Regions from separate parts of the Tissierella pigra genome, predicted to be linked through region 1. Evidence: riboswitches for the same ligand, from Rfam matches in the RefSeq annotation. Region 1 holds a riboswitch; each other region holds the start of a gene.
What was found. A riboswitch is a leader RNA that binds a small molecule or an ion and turns the genes downstream of it on or off. The one in region 1 is predicted to bind cobalamin.
Positions count from the first base shown of each region.

Region 2: another riboswitch for cobalamin. It lies ahead of KQI41_RS05970 (energy-coupling factor ABC transporter permease); the one in region 1 lies ahead of KQI41_RS17860 (ABC transporter substrate-binding protein).
Region 3: another riboswitch for cobalamin. It lies ahead of KQI41_RS13490 (CGGC domain-containing protein); the one in region 1 lies ahead of KQI41_RS17860 (ABC transporter substrate-binding protein).

Region 1 covers NZ_JAHLPJ010000001.1:3,689,449-3,694,498, forward strand. The annotation lists gene KQI41_RS17855 (FecCD family ABC transporter permease) at 1-872, opposite strand, end outside; gene KQI41_RS17860 (ABC transporter substrate-binding protein) at 874-1,917, opposite strand; cobalamin riboswitch at 2,133-2,316, opposite strand; gene KQI41_RS17865 (winged helix-turn-helix transcriptional regulator) at 2,444-2,755, opposite strand; gene KQI41_RS17870 (Dps family protein) at 2,872-3,306, shown strand; gene KQI41_RS17875 (CD3072 family TudS-related putative desulfidase) at 3,415-3,966, opposite strand; gene KQI41_RS17880 (ABC transporter ATP-binding protein) at 3,994-5,007, opposite strand.
Region 2 covers NZ_JAHLPJ010000001.1:1,217,587-1,222,636, reverse strand. The annotation lists gene KQI41_RS05990 (sirohydrochlorin cobaltochelatase) at 1-639, opposite strand, end outside; gene KQI41_RS05985 (energy-coupling factor ABC transporter ATP-binding protein) at 636-1,439, opposite strand; gene cbiQ (cobalt ECF transporter T component CbiQ) at 1,440-2,120, opposite strand; gene KQI41_RS05975 (energy-coupling factor ABC transporter substrate-binding protein) at 2,104-2,397, opposite strand; gene KQI41_RS05970 (energy-coupling factor ABC transporter permease) at 2,381-3,097, opposite strand; cobalamin riboswitch at 3,261-3,440, opposite strand; gene KQI41_RS05965 (TIGR03943 family putative permease subunit) at 3,563-4,090, opposite strand; gene KQI41_RS05960 (metal ABC transporter permease) at 4,090-4,956, opposite strand; gene KQI41_RS05955 (metal ABC transporter ATP-binding protein) at 4,958-5,050, opposite strand, start outside.
Region 3 covers NZ_JAHLPJ010000001.1:2,743,968-2,749,017, reverse strand. The annotation lists gene KQI41_RS13505 (ABC transporter ATP-binding protein) at 1-560, opposite strand, end outside; gene KQI41_RS13500 (FecCD family ABC transporter permease) at 560-1,651, opposite strand; gene KQI41_RS13495 (ABC transporter substrate-binding protein) at 1,661-2,674, opposite strand; gene KQI41_RS13490 (CGGC domain-containing protein) at 2,693-3,013, opposite strand; cobalamin riboswitch at 3,126-3,301, opposite strand; gene KQI41_RS13485 (O-antigen ligase family protein) at 3,367-4,905, opposite strand; gene KQI41_RS13480 (DUF4330 domain-containing protein) at 4,925-5,050, opposite strand, start outside.

The sequences.
Region 1 (5,050 bases):
CCTAATAATGCTGTTGCAGGAAACATATAATTATAATCATTTCCCATTATTAGTCTTATACTGTGAGGCACTATAAGACCAACAAATCCTAAAAGTCCTACAACACTTACTGCACTAGCAGCTAGAAGAGCAGCGAGAACAGTAAATCCAAGTCTTGCAGCCTCTACATTTAACCCTAAACCCCTTGCAACATCATCACCTAATATTAAAATATTAAGTTTCTCTGCAAATATATTTACTAAAATAATTCCTATTATGGTATAAGGTAATATGGTATATACTTCTGGCCAAGACCTTGAAGATAAACTTCCATTCATAAAGGTTAATGCTCCATGAACACGGTCACTATAGAAAACTAGCATACCTGAAATACCTGCTCCGAATAAGGCCGATACAGCTACACCTGCTAATATTATTCTTGTAGTTTGTATTCCACCCTTCCAAGATAAAATATATATTATAAAAGCTGCTAACATAGCCCCTATAAAGGCGGCAATAGGTACTAAACCAACATGCTGAGGAAAGATAACTAATACTGCTATACCAAAAAGCCCTGCACCACTACTTATACCAATAATACTTGGATCTGCTAAAGGATTCTTCATAACCCCTTGTAAAATAGCACCTGATAAAGCAAGGTTTGCACCTACTAAAGCAGCTAATATCATTCTTGGCAATCTAATATTCCAAATTACCATTCTTTCCGCACTTCCGTCATCTGTCATAATAACTTCAAATATACGTTTTGCCCCAACTTCAAGAGTGCCTTTAGTATTTCCCAGTATAAAACCCACAAAAAACAGTATTATTAAAATAGCAATAATGGTTATTTTAAAACCTTTATTGTCTTTAAGGGAAATATCGCTTTTCATCCTACTTATTCACCTCTTCATAAATTTCTGGATAAATATTTTTAGCCATATATTCTATGGCTTCATTATAATAAGGCCCTGCATTATACAAAAAGTATTCCTGTGGAAGATGAATAACACGACCTTCCTGTACAGCTTTTACCCCACTCCATACTGGATTTGTGTTAAATTCTTCCTCTATGGATTTTATAGCTTCTTCATTACTGGAAATCATACTGGTAACCAAAACATAATCTGGATTTTTCTCCACTATATACTCTATATCCAATGGCGTAGTTTCTGATCCTATAGTATCTGGTGGTAAATCAGATGCAATATTTTTAAGTCTCAATATCTTAGCAACATCTCCTGCTATACTATTATCTAGTTTTACAGCAAGTGTTTTAGAAGTTATATATAATATAACTACAGATTTAGATTCATCTGGTAATTTTGATACAATTTCTTTTTTCTGTTTTTCCAGTTCCTTTATTTTAGTTTCAGCTAGTTCTTCCTTCTCAAGTATTTTTCCAAATGCCTTATATGTAGACACCACATCATCATATCCTCTTATATGAGTAGTGATTACATTAAAACCCATTTCTCTTAACTTCTTTGCTTGAGTTGATTGGGTTCCAACTTGAGCTATAATTAAATCTGGCTTATGAGGTATTACAGACTCCATATCTATAGAATATACAGGCCCTATAGTTGGAAGATTTCGTATTTCCTCTCTATACTCTGGTATAAGTTTCACATTGTCTGATACGTCAGATGTACATACAGACTTGCCTCCTAAATCGTACCAAATGTTTAAAGGAGTACCAGACAATACAGCTATCTTCTCTGGTTTCTCTTTTAAAATAGTTTCCTTTTTTAAAAAGTCCTTTACAGTTAAGGGATACTTGTCTCCTTCTACAGTTATTGATAGCTGAGTATCATCTACCTTTTCTGTATTCTGAACATTGGTTAAACCACCTACTCCTGTGGTTTTGGTACAACCTGAAATACTAGTGGTTATTACAGCCAAAATCATTAACCACAATATGTTTTTATACTTTTTCATCTTTTTCACCCTTTCTTTTTACGGTACATAAAAAACTCCAACATTCATAGAATTCTACGATTGCTGGAGTTTTGTAAGCCTATATATAGACCATTTTTGTTGTTTTAAATCCAAAAATAATTGCTATCAAAAAACCTTCTGAAAATAATCATCAGAAGGATAGCCAAATAAAGCAATTTACTTAAAAACTAGCTTTCTCCATCTACCGTAGAGTTATTCTGCTAATAAAATAGGAAGGTATTCTGACTCAAGCTTAATCATCTTTTCTGCCTTCCCAGTTTCCCAGTGGCATTTAGAAAAGACTATTCTTTTACAGCGGCGGGACCGTGAGGGATTTACACCCTACTTCCCTATTACAATAGAATAATAATTCTATAAACCTATTTATCCTATATTCAATTTTAATCAACATTATACTACATAAATAAATTCCACACAAGCTTCAGCAAATATGTTTGTTATCTTTTTATTAATACTTAAGACCTGATGAATGTTTAATACAAGGAAATCAACTCATTATACCTGTTTATCCAGATTTTTGCTCAAAATACTTATCCTCCAAATCTTCTAAGTGATAAAAAATATGAACTAAATCTTTGCCAAAGCTCTGCAAGGAATAGTAGTTATCACTTCCATCGGTTATTTTCTCTATAACCTTTCTGTCTAGTAATATAGTTAATTTCCTATTTAATTCTGTATGACTCATATATGGGATACTATTTAAAATATCCTTATACCGTCCATTCCCAAGATGGATAGACTTTAGAATTTCTGGTATCCATCTTAGTTTAATTAAATCATGTACAATTTCAAATCCATTAGAAATTTTGCTTTTCATAATTTCACATCCTTACGAACAAATTTGTGCCTTTTTGTTTATCTTATTTTATCATATAATTAGATTAAAGAAAGATACTAATTAATAGTTAATTAAAAATTTTTAGGAGGGGTTATATGAAACATGTAAATTTATTACAAAAATATTTATCAAATTTGGCTGTATTGAATATTAAATTCCACAATATCCATTGGAATGTTGTAGGTAACCAATTTGTTCAAGTTCACGAATTTACTGAAGGTCTATATGACAAATTATTTGAAAATCTAGACGAAGTTGCAGAATTATTAAAGATGAAAGATATAATGCCATTATCAACTATGGCTGAATACCTAGATAATTCAGATATTGAAGAAATCAAGGCTAAAGATTTTGCAATTAAAGAATCATTAGAAATAGTTAAAACAGATTTAGAAAAAATGAAAATATTAGCAACTGAAATCAGAAATATAGCTGATGAAGAAGGAGACTTTGAAACTGTAGCCATATTTGAAGACTACGTTGCTGATTATAGTAAAAATATATGGTTCATTAATTCTATATTAAAATAAAAATAAGTATAATATAAAATGAGGCTGTTTCATAACTGGTTTATCAGTTATGAAACAGCCTTTTTTATTCTCGAGCTAACAACTGATAAATAGGAGAATTACTGTTTTCTAGTTTATAAATTCTGCTATTTTATCCAAAGAACTATATACATCATTTTCATTAATTGCTATAAAGGGTATCTTTATTCCAGATTCTTTCAGATAATTTGTTAACTCTTCCATAAATATACCAGAACCTTTAACTTCCTTTAAAGTTTCAAGGATGCTTTCTAATTCATCATTATTCGAAATCTCTCCTCTGAATTCTCCAGAACAAGTATAATTAACTCCACAACTTGGACTTCCATCTATACCCACAACTCCTAGAATCTCATATCCTGCATCAATATAACTTTTAGTCTGTTGAACTATTGGTCTAAGCATTTCTCTACATTGTTCTCTATAAAATAAGGTATCAAATTGCTCCTTTACATGGCCCCATCTTTTTATTCCATATACAATCATTTCTGGACAAGGAAGTTGAATAATACCAATATCTTTCTCTGCAATAAGATTTACAAATTCCTTAAAAATTCCCCCATACTGACTAAGACCTTCAACCTTAGAATTGGAATTAATGATACAATGACAAATTAATATTATCTTTTTATTCCTTTTCAATTTCCATCCTCCTTAACTATTCCATAGTTATAGATTAATACAATGATTTTTCTTAAATTTTAAATATACTTCTTGTCCCAAAGCATAAAGTTCCAAATCATTAAAGAGCACATCCACTTTTAAAGAAACAGAATTGATATCAACTGTATATCTTATAATATTACCTTGAGGGAGTATACCAATAATTTTACCCGAAACAGAATATGAATCTTTGCAAGATTCTAGTTTAACATGAGATATTTCAATAGTCTCTGGCCTAATTACAATTTTTGAATAAGTTGAATACTCTTGATTTATTAGTTTTGAGAATTGATCTTTTTCCAATATATTGTAATTTCCAACAAAACTTGCCGCAAAAATACTTTTTGGATTACTATAGACTTCAAAAGGGGTTCCTGATTGTTCTATAATACCATCTCTCATTATATGAATTGTATCTGACATAGTCATTGCTTCATCTTGATCGTGGGTGACAAATATAGAAGTCATATTAAGTTCTCTATGTATTTCCTTTATCCTAGCTTGTAAAGATTTTCGAAGCTTCGCATCTACTGCACTCAAGGGCTCATCTAGTAGTAATACCTTGGGCTTAGTAACAATACATCTTGCCAATGCCACTCTCTGCTGTTCGCCACCTGAAAGCTGGTAAGGATATCGCTTTTCATAACCTTGGAGATCTACTATTTTTAAAGTATCTTTCACAAGACCATTAATAGTGTCTTTTTTAACCTTCTTCATCCTAAGTCCAAATGAAATATTATTATATACATTCATATTAGGAAAAAGGCTATATTGTTGGAATATCATCCCAATATTTCGGCTCTTAGGATTCCAAAAAGTAATATCTTCTCCATCTAGAAATATCTTTCCACTGGTTACCCCTTCTAATCCAGCAAGACATCGAAGAAGTGTACTTTTTCCACAGCCTGAAGAGCCAAGTAATGTAACAAATTCTCCCTTATGAATTGAAAGATTGGTATTTTTAAGTACATGATTTTCACCATAATATTTTTCTATATTTTCAAAAACAATATATGACATGTTTATCTCCTTAATTTGATTAAATCATCTATAAACAATAAAT
Region 2 (5,050 bases), 2.5 Mb from region 1:
TATTGATTTCCATGAATCATCTTCTTCTGAAGCCATATCATTTTGGGCATGATCTCCTGCTACTAACATAAGTGGTTTTAATTTTACCCTTTTTATATTTTTTTCTTTTAATTTCATTACTATATCTTCTATGGTTTTACTTCCCTCTACTGTACCAATAAATATATTTTTAAAACCTTCCTTATGATAAGTATTTTCCAACACCTCATAAGCTTCATCTGCCTCATGGTCAGAACCATGTCCCATGAAAACTAAAGCTTCATTATTTCCTAATTCATTAACTCCAGTATCATGTACAATACTTTTATGGTCTTCTTCTAGCCAAAGTAACGGCAATCCTACCTTTATATCATACTTAGTAAGTTTATCATATTCATGCCCAGGAATTATATGCAAAGGTTGAATATATATTTCTTCTATACCTTGATTCTTCATTTCTTCTATTGCTTCTATTTCATTTAACACATTAATATTATCTCTTTGCTTTAATCTACGAACAACTATCCTAGAGGTAAAAGCCCTTAGTACCAAATAATCTTTGTACCTTTCCTTTATTCTATCCTCTATACTTTCTATACATAACTTTCTAGTCTCTTCATAAGTAGTTCCAAAACTAGCTACTATTATTCCTTTTTTCATAAAATCCCCTTTCCTTTATATAAATTAAATTCTTCTTCATTTTTAAATAATGGTAAATCAAATTTTTGATGAATTCTTACAAGCCATGGTTTAACCAATCTTGCTTCTTCAATTAGCTTATCTTCCGTAAAAATCAGTTCTTTCTCTCCTTGTCCAATGATATTACCCTTACTGAGTATATAAATATAATCGCAAATATCATAGATTAAATCCATATCGTGGCTGGAGATTATAATTGTTTTATCTTTACTTATTTCATTTATTATTTCCTTCATCTGCTTAGTCATATATGGATCAAGTCCAGAGGTAGGTTCGTCTAATAGCAATACTTTAGAGTCCATAACTAAAACTCCTGCAATGGCAATTCTTTTCTTTTGCCCATAACTTAAAAAATGTACAGGTTTATTTACTAAATCAAGTCCACCAACCTTTTCCAATGCTTTAAATACTTTTTCCTTGATTATATCTTCAGCAACATCAATGTTTCTTAAAGAAAAAGCTATATCATCAAATACATTAGAATAAAATAGCTGTTGGTCAGGATTTTGAAATACAATATTAACCTGCTTTCTATATTCCCTTAAATATTTTTTATCATATTTTAGGGATGTATCATTATATATTACCTCACCTTTACTTGGTCTTAATATTCCCATAATATTTAAAAATAAGGTGGATTTTCCTGAACCATTAGCTCCAATAATTCCTATTACTTTTCCCTTATATGTATCTATGTTTATATTGTTTAATGCATTTGTACCATCTTCATATTTATAGTATAAATTATTTATCTTTAACATTTAATCACCTAGTTTAAATTCCCCATCATATAATTTACATTCAAGGGATATATTCATTTCATTATGTTTTATAAATATTCTAAGGAAAAGATTTCTAATAAGTAATGATATAGATTTTAATGAATTTCTCTTATTTTCATATCCAAACTTCATGGTTTGTGCCATATGAATATTATTTGCTTCTTCTATAAATATAAATATACTTCTATAAATAAGTACCATCAATTCTATAAATAGACTAGGTACTTTTAATTTTTTTAAAACTTTAATAATGTCTATTATTGGAGTAGTTAATATCAGAAAATATACTGATGTTAGAGATGATAACACTGTGGTAAATAATTTAGCTCCAGTATTGAAGGATTCATAAGTTATACCTATATAACTGTTTATAAGCTTAAAACAATAAATATAATTTACATCATTAACTGAAATTACTATTGCTACTATACTGACTAATAAAAATGATAATGGGATAAGTAACATTTTAAAATAGGCTTTACAAGGAATTTTAGCTATTCCAACTATTAATACAGACATAAGTATAATAGTCAATAAATCAAAATAATAATTGTTGATTATTCTTGATATAATTATAGTACCACAGGCAAGAAGTATCTTTGCCTGTGGTGAGTAACATCTTATTTTGTTTGTATAAGCATATTTATCTATTAGCAACAATTTTTCGTCTTTCCTTTAGTACTCCAAATGTATAGCCTATAATTCCAGCACCTATTGCTACCTGTAATGAAAACAATAAACTTTCAATTTCCCCACTTGGTGGTTCCCATAATGGCTCAAACCATGGTTCATACTCTGGATTTATTTCTTGAATCAGTCCCTCTGCTTGCCCATCTGCTCCTTCAAATTCTGAGTCTCTTTTTATGATCAATGGAGTGATTATTATTATAACTGCTAAAAGTAAAAGGATAATATTTTTTTTATATAGACTCTTCAAGTTCAATCACTCCTTCTTTTTTATATTCTGCAATAAGATTAAATACCATTAAAGTTATAATTCCTTCAACTATTGCCAATGGCAATTGAGTAACTGCAAATATTGATATGAATTTTGTTAAAGATGTAAAAAATCCTCCTGCTGCATCTGGAAATGCAATAGAAAGTTGAATAGATGTAATAATATAAGTTGCTAAATCTCCTAAAGCTGCTGCTAAAAATACTGCTAATCCCCTGTTCTTATTTTTCAAAGACTTATAAATCCAAAATGATACTAAAGGCCCTACTACAGCCATGGAAAATACATTGGCTCCCAATGTTGTAATTCCACCATGAGCTAATAATAGAGATTGGAACAATAGTACAATGGTTCCTATTACTGTCATAGTCGTTGGTCCAAACATTATTGCTCCCAAGCCTACTCCTGTTGGATGAGAACAAGACCCTGTAACAGACGGAATTTTAAGTGCAGATAAAACAAAAGCAAATCCACCTACTAAACCTAAAAACATTTTTTGCTCTGGCTTTAAACCTTTACTTAGTTTCTTAAATCCTGCAATTAAAAATGGTAAAGATAGCACTGCCCATACAATAGCCCATTTCAATGGTAAAAACCCCTCCATAATGTGCATTGCATGACCTAGTTGTGGAGTTACAAGTAAAAGCAACAATACACTCCACATCATTAATCTTTTTTTCATAAAATCACCTCTCATTTATTTTTAAAGGAATACTCTCCTTTATAACTAAATTAGGTGACCATAAAGGAAATAAAAAGTCCCTAACCAAAATAGATTAGGGATGGAAATTATACTAGACTTAATTGTAAATAGTATAAAGTTAAGATTTTCCTTCCCTCCGAAGGTCACTTCAATACTACTAGGCAGGTCTCCTGACTTGTGATTTATCTTACTTTCAGTACCTTCCCAGATTTCTCCAGTGGTATAAACTGATTTCATCATCACTTACAGTAGCGGGGGCTGTATAAGACTTTCACTTATTTCCCTATTAATCATTTATAGAACCTAATGTATTATATTTAATTTTCACTTTAATGCTATCATAAAACAATATTTAATACAAGATATTTTTATATTCTAAAATATGACCTTTTTTATCAATTTAATTGTTTCAGAATACTAGCTTATTAAATAAACCTAAGTTATCTATTGATACACATATTCTTCCCCTCGAGTATCAAGAACAGTTAAGGATGATAAGTTCAGACGTAAATACACTTCTCCTTCCTCCTCATATTCTTCTAATACTCCTATAGCTTCTACCCAATCATTTTCATCAGGATATTCACCAGACCAAACTACTTCAAAACCTGCATTATCATCATATCCACAACACCCTGGTCCATAACGAATAACAAAATTATAGTTTGTATCATTTACATCATAATAAATTGAAGTAAATATACCTTCATATTTAATAGTTTTTCCTAAATAGTCTTCAGAATTTATATAAATATCATTGGTTTGGGCAATGAACATTTTTTCCTTTATTTCGATTATATCCATATCAGAAGGGGGAATATCTATGGTACTATGCTGGATTCCATCATTTTGTGAGTCCGTCTCTTGTATAATAGTTGAAATATCATCAGAAGAATTATCCTCTTGGATTTGCTCCTTACATCCAGTCAATAATATAAGGCAAACAAATATCATTATAAGGTATTTTTTCATTACTTAATCCCTCTTTTCTCTATTCCATTTATAGACTTAACTCCATTTACCTTCATTCTAACTAAGTTTCCAAACCAAAATAATACAAAGGCTCCAATATTAACTATAACTACACTGGCTCCAGTAGGTGTAGCATAAACATAAGAACCTACTACTCCCAAAAAGAAGCAGATTATAGATATAATAGCTGAACAAATTGTCACAGTTTTAAATTGCTTACAAAATCGCATCGATGTTAGGGCAGGAAATATAATTAAACTGGAAATAAGTAGGGCACCCATCATTCGCATACCTAATACAATTGTTATTGCTGTTAAAAATGCAATTAACATATTGTAAATGTCAGTTTTTATACCTGTAGCTTTAGCAAAATTTTCGTCAAAGGTTACTGCAAAAACTTTATTATAAAGAAGTATAAACATTCCTAAGACTAAGATGGACAGTGTCACACTTAATTTAACATCTGCATGGCTCATACTTAAAATGCTTCCAAATAAATAGTTACATACATCGGTGTTCATACCAGTAGTCATGGATATAGCTACAACACCAATGGCAAGTGAACTTGTGGAAATTATGGCAATAGCAGCATCACCTTTAATTTTACTATTTTCACTAATCCGAAGTAGCAGAAATGCAGCCATAACACATACGGGTATGGAAATTGTCAAAGGCGCTACATTCATGGCTGTGGCAATAGCCAAAGTTCCAAAGCCTACATGGGATAAGCCATCGCCAATCATTGAATAGCGTTTCAGCACCAAACTCACACCAAGCAATGCTGCACAAAGGGAAACCAACAATCCTACAATTACTGCTCTAACAAGAAATGGATATGAAAACATTTGAATTAATATATTAACCATGCTACTCACCTCCTAAAAAACCATATCCAACACTGGATTTAACATAGTCAGATGTTTTTCCGAAAAATATCTGCTGTCCTTTTAAATGTAAAAT
Region 3 (5,050 bases), 950 kb from region 1:
GTAATTTCTAAACTTTTAGCAATAGACATAAATTGAAGTTGGTATTTTATATCTAAATGATTTGTTGGTTCATCTAAAATCAAACATTTTGTTTCTTGAGCTAATGCTCTTGCTAAAATTACCCTTTGTTTTTCTCCTCCTGATAGACTATTAAAACTTCTATCAGAGAAATTGGTCATTCCAACTTTTTCCAAGGATTCTAAAGCTATTTTATAGTCATTTGGATTATCTCTTTCCATAAATTTTTTATGGGGAGTTCTTCCTATTAGAACCATATCTATTACAGAAAAGTCAAAATCTGAATCATTATGTTGTGCTACTACTGCTATTTTTTTAGCTGTTTCTTTTAATGAAATATCATCTATATTTTTATCATCTATATAAATAGTTCCTGAGTTTGGTCTTAAAGTTCTATATAAAGCTTTAAGTAAAGTACTTTTGCCACTTCCATTTGGACCTATTATCCCTACGAATTCCTTATTTTTAATATGTAGACTCAAATCATTTAAAATTTTCTTTCCACCTAAATATACCACTAAATTTTTAGATGACATTTCCATTATCTGCCACCTCCAAATCCATAGGATTTACTAATCATTAAATATATGAAAATTGGAGTTCCTATCATAGATATTAAAATTCCTATGGGAAGTTCACTTCCAGGAATAATGATTCTAGAAAGCACATCTGCCCATATTAGAAATATTGATCCAGATAAAGCATTTATAAATATTATTTTCTTATGGTCTGTTCCAAATAATATCCTTACTATATGTGGAATTATTAATCCAACAAATCCTATTATTCCAGATGAATAAACTATAAGCCCTATTATTAAAGAAGTTACTAATAGATATATTTGACGATATATATGTAGATCTTTTCCTAAAGTAATAGAAACTTCATCTCCAAGTAACATTAAATTTAAAGTTCTATATTGTGTTATGAAAAATACTACAGCAATTAAAATTATTGGAAATATAAATTTTATAGTATCCCAATTTGCTCCTGCTAAACTACCCATTATCCAGTCAGTAATACTTCTAAGCCTTTCTTTATCATCAGTATAATATATTATAAAGCTTGAAAAGGCAGAACAAAGGGAACTAAGTGCCATACCTGATAACAATAATTTTGTAGAATTTGCTTTACTGTTTATATTTGACATTACCATTACTAAAATTGAAATTATAAAGGCACCTATAAAAGCACAGATTCCCACGTAATTAGGGCCTAAAAAGGACCCGACTCCTAACATAATGGCAATGGTAGCCCCTAAATATGCTCCTGAAGATACTCCCAATATATACGGATCTGCCAATGGATTTTTTACTACTGCCTGCATGATTAGACCTGATATGGAAAGTCCCATTCCAACACAGGTGGCAAGGATTATTCTAGGAAGTCTAATAAACCATACAATATCAATAGCTGAACTACTTGGTAAGCTTTCTTCAGTTCCTATATCAAATAATTTATAGAAAATTATTTGATATATATCTTTAGCTGATATATCTACAGAACCCATAGTTACAGATGTTAATATAGAAAAAATTAGTGTAACTATTAAAAGAAGAGTAACGCCTACATAAATAGGCGTTCCCTTAAATAATCCTTGATTATTATTTCTTTTTACAAGTTTTTCTTTCATAGTCGACTCCTAGTTAAGCTCTGGATATAATCCTTTGCTTATGGATATTATACCATCTAAGGTTCTTATACCACTTGCATAAACTTCACTTAACATAATGGAATATACTCTATTATGTTGTATAGCTGATATACTTGATAATGCTGGATTTTCCATTATAGATTGTAAAGCCGTATCTCGATCTATGGCATCTCCATAATAAACAGTAAATATAACTTCAGGATTAAGATTTACTAAATCTTCTGCACCAATTCTACCATTTTCTTTTGCTACTAAATCTGCTCCAACTAAAGTGGCAATATTTCCTCCAATACTGTCTTCTCCATAAATTCTAAAAGTATTTTCTTTTCCTATTTCTAAAATAACTGTTTTTACTGGTTCCCTATCTTTTCCAAATTCTTTGGCTTTTTCGATTTCAGCCTTCATATTATCAACTATAGCCTTTGCTTTATCCTCTACATTAAAGATTTTTCCCATATTTAATATATCGTTATATTCATTTTCAATAGAATCTGGTTTAGAAACTCCGCTATTTTGTGCCATATAAGTATTTATATTTCTTTCATGCCAAAACCCAACATCTCCAAGTCTCTTTTCCCCAAAAAAAGAATACCAGCTTAATATAAAATCTGCTTCAAGCCCTATAACTTCTTCTTTTGTAGGAACATTATCGTAATATTTTACTTTACTAAAGGCTTCTTTATATTCATCTTTTACATCATGGTCAAGTCCTGCTGCCGCCACTATTTTATCCTCAAGACCTAATGCTAACAATGTTTCAATGGAGTTTTGATATACAGCTACTACTTTTTCTGGTGTTTTTTCAAAAGTAATTTCTATAGGTTCTTTTTCATAATTATATGTGGTTATGATTACTGGATAGTGTTCATTTTTAACTTCTGTACTTTCCACGGTATCTTCCACAATTACATTTTCATCTTTAACTTCTTCAGATTTCTTATTACAACCTGTAATACTAAACATTATTGCTGTTGCTAAAAATATACTTAAAAACTTTTTCATTCTGTTTCCCCCTATATATTAATGAGTTCCTTCTATTACTTCTATATTATTCTTTGTAAAAACTTCCTTTATTTCTTCTAATATATTTGCTTTGCATTTTACTACACATACACCTAAATGTAGTCTTTCTACTTCAAATTCTTTTAGTTTTTTACTGATATTTTCTATATTTTCTTTAGTATTTTTAGAACATATATCACAGGTAAAAAAAGAAACTAATTCTGTACTTATATTTTTATACTCTTCAAAATGCTTTTCCTTATTATTATAAGCTTTAAAACATCCCATTGTTGTACAAATACCATTGATTTTTTCACATACACCTATTGCTATTTTCATAATTCCTCCTAATTTTAAAAATAAAAAAACAATCCTATTTAAATTAATAAAGGATTGCTTATAGAAAATACATTTTTCCTATTCTAATCTACCTCCTTCATCTTCCGTAAAGTATAGTAATAAAAAATAGGCAGGTATTCTGACTCAAGGATCTACATTTTTTCAGCCTTCCCAGTTTCCTAGTGGCATATTTGAAAAAACTTCTCTTTTACAGCGGCGGGACCGTGTGGGACTTTCACCCAACTTCCCTTTTAATCTAAAATTAGAACCTATTTTTTTTATTTAATTGTCGACTCAATTCTACTAAAAAGTTGAATTGTTGTCAAGATTTATGAGTATAATAGGAAATCAGTCTATTTCTTTTCCTCTTGTTTATTTAATAGTTTCAATCCACAAAGGCATATTCCAACTACTATAAAAAACAAGAATAGAATTCTATTATAAAACCACACATGATCAGCAAATCCCATAACCATTAGTCCACCTATACCAGATATACAAGCTATTAATATATTATTAATGGAATCATCTTTTTTATTAAATATCAACACCATAGATTTCTTAAATAATCTAAATATTAATAATATAAATGATCCTAAAGCCAATATTCCAGCTTCTAACCAAAGTTGTAAATAAAGATTATGAGTATGAGCTACAGTCTTTAATGCAAAGGATTTATATCTTTTATATATAGTATTAAATACTTGATTTCCTAGACCTACACCACCAAGCCAATAATTTTTCAACATAGGTATAGCAGGTTCTAAAATTTGTTTTCTATACTTTATAGATGAATCGTTTGGGTTAAATATTGTTAGTATTCTTCTATAAATAGATTGAGGTAATATTGGGATACATAGTATTCCAATTAAAATCATAAAAGGCAGAAGCTTTTTATTTTTAAAGAATACAAATATAAACATTGCAAATGCAAAGGATACCCAAGCAGATCTAGAGCCTGTTTTCAAAAGTATTACAACAATAGGTAAAGATATACATAGGATAAATGCTTTTTTCCACCAAGATTTTGAGTTAAAAAATACAGTCCCTAAAAACGGCATAGTAAGAACCAACAATTCTCCATATATATTAGGATTTCCCATAGTTGAAAATACTCTACCAGACATACTTTGATTAACTGTCAAATCAGTTAAAGAAGGATTAACCTCTATACCAACTACTTTCCATTGCCATATACCATATAGTACTGTAAGAAAAGTTCCCATAAGAAGTAATTCAATAAGCCTATTTAATTCATCTGTTGAATCAATAGAACTAATAATTATAATCACTGTAATAAATGAGATTAAATAATAAATAAAGTAATTTATACTTTCCCTAGGAAATAAAGATGTTACAGTTGCTAAAGTTATTGTAGCAAAAAACAGCACTAAGCTAAAATCTAAATGAAAAATATCTATGGATTTAGCAGGTTCAATTATAATCTTTATAATAAATAATATAAGAAGAATTAAAGTAAATAAAACTCCATAAATATTGTACCATCTATGGTCTGGTATTATAAAAGTAAAGATTAAAGTTAGTCCTATGACTATTTCAAACCTACTTATTAAAAATTTAATAAACTTAAATATATAACTATAGGAAAAAGCTTCTTCATATTTTAAATAAAATTTCCTAAAGAAGATAATTGGTCCATTTAAGCATTTGTCTAGAACTCTATAGATAAAACTATTTCGCCAAATAGTATCTAAATAATCAGGTCTTTTTAAGTAGTTCCAAATCTTGCTATAAGATAGGTAATATTGTATCTTTTTAACAAAGGAGATGGACAGTCCATATATTAAAGAATCTTTAAACTTATTTTTTACAAACATTAACAACTTATATATATATCCAATAATTAAGCTGTTATTTATAAGGTATTCCATTTTCATCACCTTCCAATGGCTATTCAACTTTTTTAATTTCAGCTATTCTTCCATTTTGTAACATTGAGTTACCTGCATATATAGTAAGGGTTTGACCTATATAATAAATAGATTTATCAATAGTTACACCATTTTTACCTATAAT